2 regions of the Bacillus sp. SCT118 genome follow, and region 1 is predicted to be linked to the other one. Evidence: predicted binding sites of a transcription regulator. Region 1 holds the regulator's gene; the other holds the start of a gene.
What was found. The regulator CtsR, encoded in region 1, represses protease genes until heat stress. The targets are predictions, from matches to a motif close to ATGGTCAATAAAGGTCAAACA.
Positions count from the first base shown of each region.

Region 2: the regulator CtsR is predicted to act here: its motif matches at 2,787-2,807, upstream of clpP (ATP-dependent Clp endopeptidase proteolytic subunit ClpP).

Region 1 covers NZ_CP191225.1:3,930,348-3,934,774, reverse strand. The annotation lists rRNA gene ACQVGT_RS20185 (23S ribosomal RNA) at 1-1,430, shown strand, start outside; rRNA gene rrf (5S ribosomal RNA) at 1,486-1,601, shown strand; gene ctsR (transcriptional regulator CtsR) at 1,842-2,306, shown strand; gene mcsA (protein-arginine kinase activator protein McsA) at 2,320-2,877, shown strand; gene mcsB (protein-arginine kinase McsB) at 2,877-3,968, shown strand; gene clpC (ATP-dependent protease ATP-binding subunit ClpC) at 3,965-4,427, shown strand, end outside.
Region 2 covers NZ_CP191225.1:693,265-697,691, reverse strand. The annotation lists gene ACQVGT_RS03465 (DUF5819 family protein) at 1-240, opposite strand, end outside; gene ACQVGT_RS03460 (hypothetical protein) at 296-610, opposite strand; gene ACQVGT_RS03455 (IS3 family transposase) at 1,574-1,708, opposite strand; tRNA gene ACQVGT_RS03450 (tRNA-Arg) at 2,513-2,588, opposite strand; gene clpP (ATP-dependent Clp endopeptidase proteolytic subunit ClpP) at 2,858-3,451, shown strand; gene pgmB (beta-phosphoglucomutase) at 3,514-4,188, opposite strand; gene malL (oligo-1,6-glucosidase) at 4,185-4,427, opposite strand, start outside.

The DNA of each region.
Region 1 (4,427 bases):
ATTGGATATCCGCGTCCAAGCAGTTAGGCTGGGAAATAGGCAAATCCGTTTCCCATAAGGCTGAGCTGTGATGGCGAGCGAAATATAGTAGCGAAGTTCCTGATTCCACACTGCCAAGAAAAGCCTCTAGCGAGGTGAGAGGTGCCCGTACCGCAAACCGACACAGGTAGGCGAGGAGAGAATCCTAAGGTGATCGAGAGAACTCTCGTTAAGGAACTCGGCAAAATGACCCCGTAACTTCGGGAGAAGGGGTGCTCTGTTAGGGTGCAAGCCCGAGAGAGCCGCAGTGAATAGGCCCAGGCGACTGTTTAGCAAAAACACAGGTCTCTGCGAAGCCGTAAGGCGAAGTATAGGGGCTGACGCCTGCCCGGTGCTGGAAGGTTAAGAGGAGCGCTTAGCGTAAGCGAAGGTGCGAATTGAAGCCCCAGTAAACGGCGGCCGTAACTATAACGGTCCTAAGGTAGCGAAATTCCTTGTCGGGTAAGTTCCGACCCGCACGAAAGGCGCAACGATCTGGGCACTGTCTCAACGAGAGACTCGGTGAAATTATAGTACCTGTGAAGATGCAGGTTACCCGCGACAGGACGGAAAGACCCCGTGGAGCTTTACTGCAGCCTGATATTGAATGTTGGTACAGCTTGTACAGGATAGGTAGGAGCCTTGGAAACCGGAGCGCCAGCTTCGGTGGAGGCATCGGTGGGATACTACCCTGGCTGTATTGACCTTCTAACCCGCCGCCCTTATCGGGCGGGGAGACAGTGTCAGGTGGGCAGTTTGACTGGGGCGGTCGCCTCCTAAAAGGTAACGGAGGCGCCCAAAGGTTCCCTCAGAATGGTTGGAAATCATTCGCAGAGTGTAAAGGCACAAGGGAGCTTGACTGCGAGACCTACAAGTCGAGCAGGGACGAAAGTCGGGCTTAGTGATCCGGTGGTTCCGCATGGAAGGGCCATCGCTCAACGGATAAAAGCTACCCCGGGGATAACAGGCTTATCTCCCCCAAGAGTCCACATCGACGGGGAGGTTTGGCACCTCGATGTCGGCTCATCGCATCCTGGGGCTGTAGTCGGTCCCAAGGGTTGGGCTGTTCGCCCATTAAAGCGGTACGCGAGCTGGGTTCAGAACGTCGTGAGACAGTTCGGTCCCTATCCGTCGCGGGCGCAGGAAATTTGAGAGGAGCTGTCCTTAGTACGAGAGGACCGGGATGGACGCACCGCTGGTGTACCAGTTGTTCTGCCAAGGGCATCGCTGGGTAGCTATGTGCGGACGGGATAAGTGCTGAAAGCATCTAAGCATGAAGCCCCCCTCAAGATGAGATTTCCCATTCCGCAAGGAAGTAAGATCCCTGAAAGATGATCAGGTTGATAGGTCTGAGGTGGAAGTGTGGCGACACATGGAGCTGACAGATACTAATCGATCGAGGACTTAACCATATTTTTGAATGATGTCACACCTGTTATCTAGTTTTGAGAGAACACTCTCAATTTGTTTGGTGGCGATAGCGAAGAGGTCACACCCGTTCCCATACCGAACACGGAAGTTAAGCTCTTCAGCGCCGATGGTAGTCGGGGGTTTCCCCCTGTGAGAGTAGGACGCCGCCAAGCAAGCTTAAACCCAGCTCATTGAGCTGGGTTTTTTGTATTTTGGTTTATTGGTATCATAAAATTCCACTTAACTGTATAATATAATAACTTTATACCGAATTTTAAATCAGCAATCAGGTTTTGTGGACCGGGAAAATGGAAATAATAAAGGATAGAGCGAGAAAGTTGAAAATTCTCGAGAAACGGCTTATAGTAAGATTAAAGTCAAATATAGTCAAAGTCAGTAAAGGAGGGGGTTGAGTGGGACATAATATTTCTGACATCATTGAACAATATTTAAAACGAGTGTTAGATCAAAATGGCAAGGAAATTTTAGAGATTAAACGAAGTGAAATTGCAGATAAATTTCAATGCGTTCCTTCCCAAATAAATTATGTCATCAACACCAGATTTACAAGCGAAAGAGGATATATTGTTGAGAGCAAACGCGGGGGCGGCGGTTACATCAGAATCATTAAAATTAAAATGAACAATGAAGTTGTCCTGATCAATAATATTATTTCTCAAATTAATACCCATTTGTCTCAAGCAGCCTCTGATGACATTATTTTAAGGCTATTAGAAGACAAGGTAATTTCAGAAAGAGAAGCAAAAATGATGGTCAGCGTAATGGACCGCTCAGTTTTACACATTGACTTGCCTGAACGTGATGAATTAAGAGCGAGAATGATGAAGGCAATGCTGACTTCTTTAAAATTAAAATAAGCGGGTGAAAAGATTGATTTGTCAAGAGTGCCACGAGAGACCAGCCACTTTTCACTTTACAAAGGTTGTTAACGGAGAAAAAATAGAAGTTCATATTTGTGAACAATGTGCCAAAGAAAATAGTGATTCATATGGTATAAGTGCAAATCAGGGTTTCTCTATTCATAATTTACTTTCGGGTTTACTGAACATGGATTCTTCATTTCAAAATGCAGGAACTCAAATGTTCAGTCACTCGGAGCAAATATCTGCTTGTCCGAAATGCGGAATGACTTTTCAGCAATTCAGAAAAATTGGCCGTTTTGGATGTTCTGAATGTTACAAAACATTTCATAGCAACATTACACCAATCCTACGTAAAGTGCACAGCGGAAACACTGTGCATGCAGGTAAGATACCGAAACGAATAGGCGGCAATCTTCATGTCAGACGGCAGATTGATATGCTAAAAAAGGAATTAGAATCCTTAATCCATCAAGAAGAATTTGAAAATGCAGCTCATGTAAGAGATCAAATTCGTTCATTAGAACAATCACTCAAAAGTACAGATAGTGAGGAGGAACAGGAGTAATGTCGCTAAAGCATTTTATTCAGGACGCACTAAGCAGTTGGATGAAGCAGAAAGGACCTGAAAGTGACATTGTACTCAGCAGCCGCATACGTTTAGCAAGGAACTTTGAGCATATTCGGTTCCCTACGCGGTATTCCAATGAAGAAGCCTCATCCATCATACAGCAATTTGAAGATCAGTTTTCAGAGCAAGAAATTCCCGGAATCGGCAAATTTGTTTTGATTAGAATGAATGATGCACAGCCTTTAGAGAAGCGTGTACTTGTTGAAAAACATCTAATCAGCCCGAATCTGACAGAGTCTCCTTTTGGCGGCTGTTTGCTTTCTGAAAATGAGGAAGTAAGCGTCATGCTAAATGAAGAGGACCATATTAGAATTCAGTGTCTTTTCCCTGGATTTCAGCTTTTAGAAGCAATGAAAGCCGCAAACCAGGTCGACGACTGGATTGAAGAAAAAGTTGATTATGCATTCAATGAGCAAAGAGGATACTTAACCAGCTGTCCTACAAACGTAGGTACAGGTTTAAGGGCTTCGGTCATGATGCATCTGCCGGCACTGGTTTTAACTAGGCAAATAAATCGAATTATACCGGCAATTAATCAATTAGGCTTAGTTGTTAGAGGAATTTATGGGGAAGGCAGCGAAGCAGTAGGGAATATCTTTCAAATTTCAAATCAGATCACGCTTGGTAAGTCAGAGCAGGATATTGTAGAGGATCTTAACAGTGTTGCTGCTCAGTTGATTGAACAAGAACGATCTGCCCGAGAAGCGATTTATCAAACTTCTAAAATCGAACTTGAGGATCGGGTATATCGGTCTTATGGGGTCTTGTCTAATTGCCGGATGATAGAATCGAAAGAAACTGCAAAGTGCCTTTCAGATGTTCGGTTAGGCATAGACCTAGGCATTATAAAAGGACTTTCAAGCAACATACTTAACGAACTTATGATTTTGACGCAGCCAGGGTTTTTACAGCAATACTCGGGAGGCGCTTTGCGTCCGAACGAAAGGGACATTCGAAGAGCGGCTCTCATCAGAGAACGGCTTCACTTAGAAATGAATGGGAAAAGACAGGAGGATGAATCGATATGATGTTTGGAAGATTTACAGAACGAGCTCAAAAAGTACTGGCGCTAGCACAGGAAGAAGCACTTCGGTTAGGTCATAATAACATTGGCACTGAGCATATTTTATTAGGACTGGTAAGAGAAGGAGAGGGCATTGCTGCTAAAGCTCTTCAAGCGCTTGGACTCGGTTCAGATAAAATTCAGAAAGAAGTAGAAAGTTTGATCGGGCGCGGGCAGGAAATGTCTCAAACGATTCATTATACTCCTAGAGCTAAAAAAGTCATTGAGCTTTCAATGGATGAAGCAAGAAAACTCGGTCATTCTTATGTTGGAACAGAACATATTCTTCTTGGTCTGATTCGTGAAGGAGAAGGTGTTGCTGCGAGAGTTCTGAATAATCTCGGTGTCAGCTTAAATAAAGCAAGACAGCAGGTGCTCCAGCTTCTAGGAAGTAATGAAACAGGATCATCAGCGGCAGGAACAA
Region 2 (4,427 bases), 790 kb from region 1:
CCTCGCTTTTCCAGTATCAACCTTCATATATATATTTGTATTAGTTGTAATAGGATCCGGCGCAAATAGATGCCAATTCTGTTGGAATAAAGTATTTGTGTAACGATCAGAAACAGGTTTGACCGCAAGAGCTAACGGATTAGGGGGTAATACAGTAGACAAAATTAAAAAGAAATGTACAACGAAAGTAACTAATAAAATAAACAACAAACCAATAATAAAAGTTTTATTTTTATTCATCAAAATCCCCTCTATTAAAAAAAGGGGGACTATAATAATCCCCCTTCCTTATAAATTATTTTTTGTCAAAAATAACATCCATATCTTGTACCTCTTCGTTTGAAGGCTTAGCTATACCTAACCCTCCATTGTCTAAAAACATATTCAAAGCTTTGCCTCCATAATGCTTTGCAGCTTCAGTCCCATAAACCCAGGCTTTTTGAGCTAGGTTCCCAATGCCTGCTGCATTAGCATCTTTGCCTTCCTGAGAGACATTTTCCAGTTCAACTTTTTTTGTTTCTAATGTTGCTGCCGAAGCCGACGAATACATTACAGACCCCAGAATTCCAGTTCCAATAGTAACAGCTATAACAAATCTTTTAAGCTTCACAAAACTCCTCCTTTTATTTGTATTCAAATCCAATATTAGGAATAAAAGTTTAATATGTCAAATTATTATAATTAATGTGAAAATATTATTTTATAGGTGAAAATGACCTCATTTATACGAATTCATTCTATTACGATTCGTTTAATATTAAACTAAAGTAAAGTTTTTTTGACTAGATTTTGTATTGTAAATAGAGTTCAAAAAAAAAAATGGGTATTAAGAACTTTTTTATTCAGATATTAATTCAATAGAGTTGTTATTCGTTAAAAATAGTGCTATCAATTCATTACCTTTAGGATTTTCCATTTAATCCACAGTATGTTATATTTTACATCGCAATACTCAGCTGAAACATTAAGTTATAAAGGAGCTTTTAAATGAGGAAATCAAGTAATATCTGGGCAGTTGCAGTGATTATTGGGACGATCATTACCTTATTTTCATTCGTCTTCCTACGTGATACTGATTTTTATGCTGTCCGGTGGGTAGGAGTCGTTATTATGGTTGTAGGATTTGTTTGTGGCCCAACCTACATAGCACCGAAAAATAAAAATAATCGTAAAAAAGATACCCGATAGGTTAGTTAGTCTTACCCCTGTCAAGTAGACAGCATAAAAAAACTAAGCAACCAGTGTGTTACGGTATTCTATCGGAGCACACTGGTTTAAATTTTTCTGGAATCGTTGATATAACTGAATAATCTTTAATGTTCTTGTGTAGCTCTATTTCAATTTGGCATGAAGAAAAGTATGGTGTGAGAAAAACAATTCGATGCATACATTATCCAGACCGTTACCCTTACGAGAATGACTGCCCTTCAAACAAACGGTTTCGAATCGCTTATGATATGTTTTTGTTGTGTATTGGGATCCTTGATCAGAGAGTGGAGCTGTCCACTACAATATAGGTAATACCGGTTACATATAGCTGGTTAGGTCGATTGGTTTAAAATTCTCGGTTCAGTCAGTTTGATTGAACAATCGATGCCTTTCTTCCAGAATAACGTCCCTTTTTTTCGAATGATCGATGGATGTTCATCTCTTTCATCAACCTGTCAACACGCTTATGGTTGACGGAAAAGCCTTCTTTCTTTAACAGCTACAGTAATTCGGATAGTCATAGAAGGGGCGCGAATGGTGATTCGCCATAATGTGTTCTTTAATCAACTGATCTCTCTGATACCTTGCCATTCGAACCCTTTGAGTCTTGCACCATTTTTAGTATCCTTATCTTGACACCTTGGCGATACCGCCAGCCATGTAATCGGATAACGTTTTTTTAGTTATTCAACCTGTACCTTTAGATAATCTCGTTCTTCCTCAACGCTTTTAAACGTTGTCTTAGGGCATCCTATAAAAAGGTTGTCTGACTTTTTATTCTTTCCCCGTTGCTCTTCAAAATACCACGGCGTTTTTTACCCAATTTTTTGAGCTGGTTTGAACTCTGAAGCCCTTATTCTTCAGATAACGCGTTACAGCGCTTTAGTTCCTTCTACATGCAAGTTGACGGCTTTCATGTTAATTTCTTTCATATAGTGGTAAAAATGTTGTCCTTTTCGCGCCATAAAAAATCCCCTACTAGTTGATAGCCACTGCCGAAAAGTGAGCTGTTAAACTTGTAAGGGATAGTATTTATTTTTTCATATTAAACTTATTTAAACCTTTTTTATAGATCTCTAACCTCTTTTTCGTATAAAAAATGATTTCGAAAATTATATAAGCACTCAAGGGCATTAGGATTGTACGCACTCTATAACATCTGCTGAAGATATTTGACACATCAGAAAGCTCTTACTCCTATAATATATACAGGAAACAGAATCCTTAGTTTTTCATTACTTCACACAAAAAAGACAAGAGCGGCAAATCGCCAAACCCTTGTCTTTCCTGTTGTTCTATTGGACGCGCTCGGAGGGATTCGAACCCCCGACAGACGTGGTACCGGAAACCACCGCTCTATCCAACTGAGCTACGAGCGCAGAATGACTGCGTTATGAGAACGTCAGCACAACTAATTATACGATAATTCCATTCAAATAACAACCCTCTATTTCGAGAGGCCGTTTTTTAAATAGACAAAGCATCTTAATTGGCAATCTGACATACGATGGTTTGAACCCCTGTATTTTTGGGGAAAATGGGAAAAAGAGACGACTTTGCATATCAAGCCAGCTTTTTGTTTGACCTTTATTGACCAAAAATGTATCATGTAACTACATACTTACCTAAAAGGTGAAGGAGGAGCATTATGAATTTAATACCTACAGTCATTGAACAAACGAACCGCGGGGAAAGAGCGTATGACATTTATTCTCGTCTATTAAAGGATCGTATCATCATGCTTGGATCTGCGATTGATGACAACGTTGCGAACTCCATCGTGTCACAGCTTTTATTCTTAGCAGCAGAAGACCCTGAAAAAGAAATTTCTCTTTACATCAACAGCCCGGGCGGCTCTATTACAGCCGGTATGGCGATCTATGATACCATGCAGTTTATTAAGCCGAAGGTTTCTACAATTTGTATCGGTATGGCTGCGTCAATGGGCGCGTTCCTGCTTGCAGCCGGCGAAAAAGGCAAACGCTATGCGCTTCCAAACAGTGAAGTCATGATTCACCAGCCACTTGGCGGTGCGCAAGGTCAGGCGACAGAAATTGAAATTGCCGCGAAACGCATTCTCTTGCTTCGCGACAAATTAAACAAAGTCCTTGCTGAACGTACTGGCCAGCCGCTTGAAGTGATCGAACGCGACACAGACCGTGATAACTTCAAGTCTGCTGAAGAAGCGCTTGAATACGGCCTGATTGACAAAATTTTGACTCACACAGAAGACAAAAAGTAATAACACAACCTGCAAGAGCTGCGTCTCTTGCAGGTTTTTTTCATTTCAAGGAATTGACTCCCTTAAACACTTTTTATTCTATACTGCTCCCATTCCTCATGTAACAGCTCAAGCGTCAAATCATTCGTCTGCCTCACAACCAAATCAGCACCAAGCATCGGCTGTCCTTGACCGACACCAACCGCAAACATCCCCGCAGATTTGATTGCAGAAATGCCTGCTTCTGCGTCTTCTATTGCCGCGCAATCAGCAGGGGAAACATCGAGCATCGCTGCAGCTGTTAAAAAGATGTCAGGATCAGGCTTCCCCTTCGCAAGAGCCGTCGGATCAACAATGGCATCAAAATCATCGATAATTGCCAATCGTCTTAAAATCTCGGGGGCATTGCGACTTGAAGATGCTAACCCGATTTTTATATTTTCGTTTTTCAATTGACATAGGAGCCTGCCAATCCCCGGTAAAAGATCTTCCGGCGTCAATTTGCTGATCAACGTTTGATAATCGTGATTTTTCTGATGCATAAGTTCTTGTTTCTCCGCATTTGTATACTTTGTTTCCGCACCGCCAGAAATCAATATGCTTTCAAGTGACTCTTCTCTGCTGATTCCTTTTAGCCTTTCATTCATGTCTCTGTCAAAGCGGATATTGATTTGTTCTGCGATGTGCTTCCAAGCGAGAAAATGATATTCAGCCGTATCTGTTATCACTCCGTCTAAATCAAAAATGACCGCTTTCATATACTAATGACCATCACAGCTTCATAAGGTTTGAGGCTAATACTCTTTAAGTCAGCCCGCTCCTGCGGATAGTTTGAAATCAGCACTTTCCAACGCTCATGAATCAGTTCTGGAGGCGCTTCGAACAGAGCCTTTTCTTCCGATAAATTCACAACGACAAGAAGCTTTTCCCCTCGATATTCTCGGAGGTAAGAAAAGACCTGCGGATCATTCTCCTGCAACAGCTGATAATCGCCATA